DNA from 2 places in the Enterovirga sp. GCM10030262 genome. Region 2 is predicted to be linked to the other one. Evidence: predicted binding sites of a transcription regulator. Region 2 holds the regulator's gene; the other holds the start of a gene.
What was found. The regulator HrcA, encoded in region 2, represses chaperone genes, less so after heat shock. The targets are predictions, from matches to a motif close to GTTAGCACTCNCNNNNNGNGAGTGCTAAC.
Positions count from the first base shown of each region.

Region 1: the regulator HrcA is predicted to act here: its motif matches at 1,642-1,670, upstream of groES (co-chaperone GroES).

Region 1 covers NZ_JBHTDC010000001.1:1,689,609-1,693,001, forward strand. The annotation lists gene groL (chaperonin GroEL) at 1-1,171, opposite strand, end outside; gene groES (co-chaperone GroES) at 1,281-1,568, opposite strand; gene sppA (signal peptide peptidase SppA) at 1,822-3,393, shown strand, end outside.
Region 2 covers NZ_JBHTDC010000001.1:792,023-795,415, reverse strand. The annotation lists gene hemW (radical SAM family heme chaperone HemW) at 1-49, opposite strand, end outside; gene rdgB (RdgB/HAM1 family non-canonical purine NTP pyrophosphatase) at 144-746, opposite strand; gene rph (ribonuclease PH) at 743-1,459, opposite strand; gene hrcA (heat-inducible transcriptional repressor HrcA) at 1,585-2,652, shown strand; gene grpE (nucleotide exchange factor GrpE) at 2,649-3,179, shown strand; gene ACFQRC_RS03915 (putative bifunctional diguanylate cyclase/phosphodiesterase) at 3,189-3,393, opposite strand, start outside.

The DNA of each region.
Region 1 (3,393 bases), 900 kb from region 2:
CCTTGACCTCGACCTCGGACGAGCCGCCGACCTTGATCACGGCGACGCCGCCGGCGAGCTTGGCAAGGCGCTCCTGGAGCTTCTCCTTGTCATAGTCGCTGGTGGTGTTCTCGATCTGCTGGCGGATCGCCTCGACCCGGCCCTTGATGGCGTCGGCTTCGCCGGCACCGTCGACAATGATCGTGTTGTCCTTGTCGATGGTGATCCGCTTGGCCTGGCCGAGCATGCCGACGGTGACGGTCTCGAGCTTGATGCCCAGATCCTCGGAGATCATCTCGCCCTTGGTCAGGATCGCGATGTCCTCGAGCATCGCCTTGCGGCGATCACCGAAGCCCGGCGCCTTGACCGCCGCGACCTTGAGGCCGCCGCGCAGCTTGTTGACGACGAGCGTGGCGAGAGCCTCGCCCTCGATGTCCTCGGCGATGATGAGCAAAGGACGACCCGACTGCACCACGGCTTCCAGGATCGGGAGCATCGCCTGCAGGTTGGAGAGCTTCTTCTCGTGGATCAGGATGTAGGGATCCTGAAGCTCGACCTGCATCTTCTCCGGGTTGGTGATGAAGTAGGGCGAGAGGTAGCCGCGGTCGAACTGCATGCCCTCGACGACGTCGAGCTCGAATTCGAGGCCCTTGGCCTCCTCGACGGTGATGACACCTTCCTTGCCGACCTTCTCCATCGCCTCGGCGATCTTCTCGCCGACGACGGTGTCGCCATTGGCCGAGATGATGCCGACCTGAGCGATCTCGTTGGATCCGGAGACGGGCTTGGAGCGGGCCTTGAGATCCTCGACCACCTTGGCGACGGCGATGTCGATGCCGCGCTTCAGGTCCATCGGGTTCATGCCGGCCGCGACCGACTTCATGCCCTCACGGACGATCGACTGGGCGAGCACAGTGGCGGTGGTGGTGCCGTCGCCGGCGAGGTCGTTGGTCTTCGATGCGACCTCGCGCAGCATCTGCGCGCCCATATTCTCGAACTTGTCCTTGAGCTCGATCTCCTTGGCGACGGTGACGCCGTCCTTGGTGATGCGGGGGCTGCCATAGCTCTTGTCGAGGACGACGTTGCGGCCCTTGGGCCCCAGGGTCACCTTGACCGCGTCGGCGAGGATGTCGACGCCGCGCATGATACGCTCACGGGCATCGCGCGAAAAGCGAACGTCTTTCGCTGCCATTTGTTTTCTTCCTTCTGTTTTGAAGCGTCATCCCAGCGAAAGCTGGGATCTCACTTCCTTGACTGTTGAATAGAAAAGAGATTCCAGCTTCCGCTGGAATGACGGTTGGTCAGCCGACGATCCCGAGAATGTCGCTTTCCTTCATGATGAGAAGATCCTCGCCGTCGATCTTGACCTCGGTGCCCGACCATTTGCCGAACAGGATCTTGTCGCCGGCCTTGACCTCGAGCGGGTGGATTTCCCCCTGCTCGTTGCGCGCGCCGGTGCCGACGGAGATCACTTCGCCTTCCTGCGGCTTTTCCTTGGCGGTGTCGGGAATGATGATCCCGCCGGCCGTCTTTTCCTCGGCCTCTACGCGGCGGACGAGCACCCTGTCATGGAGCGGACGAAAATTCATGCGTCACCTTTCTGCTGTGGACGGCCGCCGCCGCTCGAAGGAGCAGCCGGGCCGGTCGCGGATTAAATACCCTGTTAGCACTCAATAAGGGCGAGTGCCAATGACGCGGATTTAGTCCGGGGCCGTCGGGGGTCAAGGGCCTCCCAGACAGATTTTTCCTCCGACGCGCAACCGCGTCTCGCCGGAGCGACGCATTTACAGGCTCCCGCGAGTGGCCTAGCTGCCGGGTAACGGAATCTCGGACGGGACAAACATGCGTTTTCTGGGCAAGGCGTGGCGGCTGCTGGTGGGCGTGAAGGACGGGCTGGTGCTCGTTTTCATGCTGCTCTTCTTCGGCCTGCTCTATGCCTTGCTCTCCGCCACGCCTTATGCCGGCAGTGCCGACGAGGGCGCCCTTTTGCTCGACCTCGGTGGCGCGATCGTCGAGCAGCCGGTCGAGACCGATCCGCTGGAAATCGTGTCGGGATCCTCGCTGATACGCGAATATAGGCTCCGCGACGTCGTCCACGCGCTGGAGACGGCGGCGACCGACGACCGGGTGAAGGCCGTCGCCCTCGATCTCGACATCTTCCTGGGCGGCGGCCAGGCCGGCCTGGCGCGGATCGGCGACGCGATCGATGCCGTTCGCAGGGCCGACAAGCCGGTCATCGCCTACGCCACCGGCTATAGCGACGATGCCTATCAGATCGCCGCCCACGCCTCCGAAATCTGGCTCAACCCACTGGGCGGCGTCCTCATCACCGGTCCGGGCGGAGCCAATCTTTATTATAAGGGCCTGCTCGACAAATTGGGGGTCACCGCCAATGTCTACAAAGCCGGAACCTACAAGGCGGCGGTCGAGCCGTACACGCGCACCGACATGTCGCCCGAAGCGCGCGAGGCCGCCGCGGCGGTGGCCGGGGCGCTGTGGGAGAATTGGCAGGACGATGTCCGGCGCGCGCGTCCCGGGGCGCGGCTGACCGATTATGTGAGCGCCCCGGTCGACCGCATCGCCGCCGCCGACGGAGACATGGCCAAGGCGGCGCTGGCGGCCGGGCTGATCGACAGGATCGGCGACCGCACGGCCTTCGGCAGGCGCATGGCCGAACTGGTCGGGGCCGATGAGGAAGACCTTCCCGGCAGCTACAAGGCGATCGACTATGACGCCTGGGTGAGCGCGAATCCGGCGGGGAGCCCGAGCGGCCAGATCGGAGTCGTCACGGTCGCCGGCAGCATCATCGACGGCCCGGCCGAGCTCGGCACTGCGGGCGCCGAGACCATCGTGGAGAATCTGTACGGAGGCCTCACCGAGAACGACCTGAAGGCGCTGGTCGTGCGGATCGATTCGCCGGGGGGATCGACCCTGGCATCGGAGCGCATCCGGCAGGCAGTGCTCGACGCCAAGGCGAAGGGGCTGCCCGTGGTCGTCTCGATGGGATCGGTCGCGGCGAGCGGCGGCTACTGGATCGCCACGGCCGGCGACCATATCCTCGCCGAGCCCGAGACCCTTACCGGCTCGATCGGCGTGTTCGGCATCCTGCCGAGCTTCGAGGGCGCGCTCCAAAAGCTTGGGCTCGGCGTCGACGGCGTCCAGACCACGCCGCTCACCGGCGAACCCGACCTATTGCGCGGGCCGTCCGACAATGCCGACCGGCTCGTCCAGATCGGCGTCGACAGCACGTATCGCCGCTTCATCGGTCTGGTCGCGGCGGCGCGAAACATGCCGGTGGAGCGGGTCGACGCGATCGCGCAAGGGCGGGTGTGGGACGGCGGCAGCGCGCGCCAGCTCGGCTTGATCGACGGCTTCGGCTCATTGGACGACGCCATCGCCGAGGCGGCGCGGCGC
Region 2 (3,393 bases):
AGAACGGCCAGTGGACGTAGAGGGCAAGCGGCTCCGCCCCAACCGTCATCCCAGCGAAAGCTGGGATCTCCCTGTCCTTTTCCCGGACGCTCAACAAGGAAAGAAGATTCCAGCTTGCGCTGGAATGACGTGTCGGATTTCGCTCACAGCAAAGCCGCCACCAATTTGCGGAAGGCGTCGGCGCGGTGGCTCATCGCATATTTGTCGGCGGGGTCCATCTGGCCGAAGGTCATCTCGCGGCCGATCGGCTGGAACATCGGGTCGTAGCCGAAACCGTTCTCGCCGCGCGGCGGCCAGACGAGCAGGCCGTCGACCCGGCCTTCGAAGCTCTCGCACTGGCCGTCATCGGGCCAGCAGACCGAGAGCGCGCAGACGAAATGGGCGTTGCGGCCCGCCTCCGGCCCCTTGGCGAGAACTTCCTCCTCTACCCGCTCCATCGCGAGGTGGAAATCCTTGCTCTCGCCCGCCCAGCGCGCGGAATAGATGCCGGGGCGCCCGTCGAGCGCGTCGACGCTGAGGCCGCTATCGTCGGCGAGGGCAGGGAGGCCGGACAGGTCCGCCGCCAGCCGCGCCTTCAATTCGGCATTGTCGACGAAGCTGTTGCCGGTCTCGTCCGGCTCGGGGAGATCGAGGTCGGCGGCCGAGACCGGCTCGATGCCATAAGGCCCGAGCAGGTCGGCGATCTCGCGGACCTTGCCCGGATTGTGGCTGGCGATGACCAGCTTGCCGGGTTGCAGGCGCCTCATCGGCCGGTCGCCCTGTCCTGCGCGGCGAAGATATCGGTGCAGCCGATGCGGGCGAGGCGGAGGAGGCGGAGCAGGCCCTCTTCATCGTAGCATTCGCCCTCGGCCGTCACCTGCGCCTCCACGATATTGCCGTCGCTGGTCAGCACGAAATTGCCGTCGCAGCCTGCGGAGCTGTCCTCGATATAATCGAGATCGAGCACCGCCGTTCCATTATGGATGCCGCAGCTGACCGCCGCGACCTTGCGCTGGATCGGATCGGTTGCGAGCTGCCCGGCTTCGATCAGCTTGTCGATGGCGATGCGCAGCGCCACCCAGGCGCCCGAAATGGCGGCGGTGCGGGTGCCGCCATCGGCCTGGATGACGTCGCAGTCCAATGTGATCTGGCGCTCGCCCAGGGCCTGGAGATCGACCACGGCGCGCAAGGAGCGCCCGATAAGGCGCTGAATTTCCTGCGTCCGGCCGGACTGCTTGCCGCTCGCCGCCTCGCGCCGCCCCCTTGTGTGAGTCGCGCGCGGCAACATGCCATATTCGGCGGTGACCCAGCCCTTGCCCTTGCCGCGAAGCCAGGGCGGAAGGCTGGTTTCGACCGAGGCGGTGCACAGCACGCGGGTGTCGCCGAAGCCGACGAGGCAGCTTCCCTCGGCGTGGCGGGCGAAGCCGGCTTCCATGGTGATCGCCCGCATCTGATCGGGCGCGCGTCCGGATGGGCGCATGTCTATCCTTTCGGTGGTTCGCGCGGGGCCTTAGCGAGCCCTCCTTCGTCATTCCAGCGAAAGCTGGAATCTCCCTTCTTCGGCCCAGCCAGCGAAAGAGAAGTGAGATTCCAGCTTTCGCTGGAATGACGGATGACTACATTCTCCTCATGTCCGCCGCTCCCATCTCCGAAATGACCGACCGCGCCCGTGACGTGTTCCGGATGGTGGTCGAGGGCTATCTCGATTCCGGGCTGCCGGTCGGCTCCCGCACGATCTCGAAGCTGCCCGGCATCAGTTTGTCGCCCGCCTCGATCCGCAACGTCATGCAGGATCTGGAGGAACTGGGCCTTCTCAGCCATCCCCATACGTCGGCCGGCCGCGTCCCCACCGAGGGCGGCCTTCGCCTGTTCGTCGACGGTATGATGCAGGCGGCGGCGCCGACCGCCGAGGAAAGGGCGGCGATCGAGGCACGGCTGGAGCGCGGCGGACCGATCGAGGAGGCGATCTCGGCCGCGACCGCCGTGCTGTCCGGCCTCTCCGCCTGCGCCGGCATCGTGCTGGTTCCCAAGCGCGAGCCGGTGCTGCGGCAATTCGGCTTCGTCCCGCTGTCGCCCGATCAGGCGCTGGCCGTGATGGTCGGGAGCGACGGCAGCGTCGAGAATCGCGTGGTCGATCTCCCGCCCGGAATCTCTCCCGCCGCCCTCGGCGAGGCGGGTAATTATGTCAGCGCCCGCCTTTCCGGCCTCACTCTCCCCGACGCGCTCGCGCGCCTCGCCACCGAGATCAGGGACGGCGAGGCCGCGCTCGACCAGGTCTCGCAGGAACTGGTCGCGCGCGGCCTGGCGGTCTGGTCGCGCGACGGCGCCCAGCGCCCGGTGCTGATCGTGCGCGGCCAGGCCAATCTGCTCGACCGGGACGCCGCCGCCGATCTGGAGCGGGTCCGCCAGCTGCTCGACGAGCTGGAAGGCAAGGAGGAGATTGCCCGCCTGCTCGACAGCGCCACCGCCGGCAAGGGCATGAAGATCTTCATCGGCTCGGAGAATAAATTGTTCGCCCTTTCCGGCTCCTCGGTCATCGCCGCGCCCTATCGCGGCGGCGACGGCAAGGTGGTCGGCGTGGTGGGCGTCATCGGGCCGACGCGGTTGAACTATGCGCGCGTCGTGCCCATGGTGGATTTCACGGCACAGGCACTATCGAGATTGATGGCATGAACGACGACCAGATTATGCGCGAAGACACCGGCGAGACCCAGCCCGAGGCGAGGGAGCTCGACCGGCTGGCGGAGCTGGAGAAGGAGCTGGAGGAGGTCCGCCAGCACGTCCTCTACGCTCAGGCGGAGACGCAGAACGTTCGCCGCCGGCTGGAAGCCGAGAAGCAGAATGTCTCGGCCTATGCGACCACCGGTTTCGCGCGCGACATGCTAAGCGTGAAGGACAATCTGGACCGGGCGCTGGCCGCTGTCCCCGATGAGCTGCGCCAGGACGACAAGTTGAAAGGCCTCATCGCCGGCATCGAGGCGACCGGCCGCGAGCTGGACACCGTCTTCCAGCGCAACGGCATCGTCCGGGTCGAGGCCGTGGGCCAGCCGCTCGATCCCAACCGCCACCAGGCGATGGTCGAGATACCCAGCGACGAGGCCGAGCCCGGCACCATCATTCAGGAAATGCAGGCCGGCTACATGATCAAGGACCGGCTGCTGCGGCCGGCCCTGGTGGGAGTGGCGAAGAAGGGCGGCTAGAAGGCCGCGTCATGCCCTCGCGGCGCGGATGAGTGGCGCCTCGGCGATCCGGCGGCGGCACCGGGAGGCCGCGGGCGCACCGCTCGCCTCCAGCGGTTTCGGCCCCCCCTGCGCGGCCAGATCGAAAAGCGGGATCGGCCTGCCGAGCAGGAAGCCCTGAACTTCGTCACAGGATTCCGACCTCAACAATTCGAGCTGTTCGACCGTCTCGATC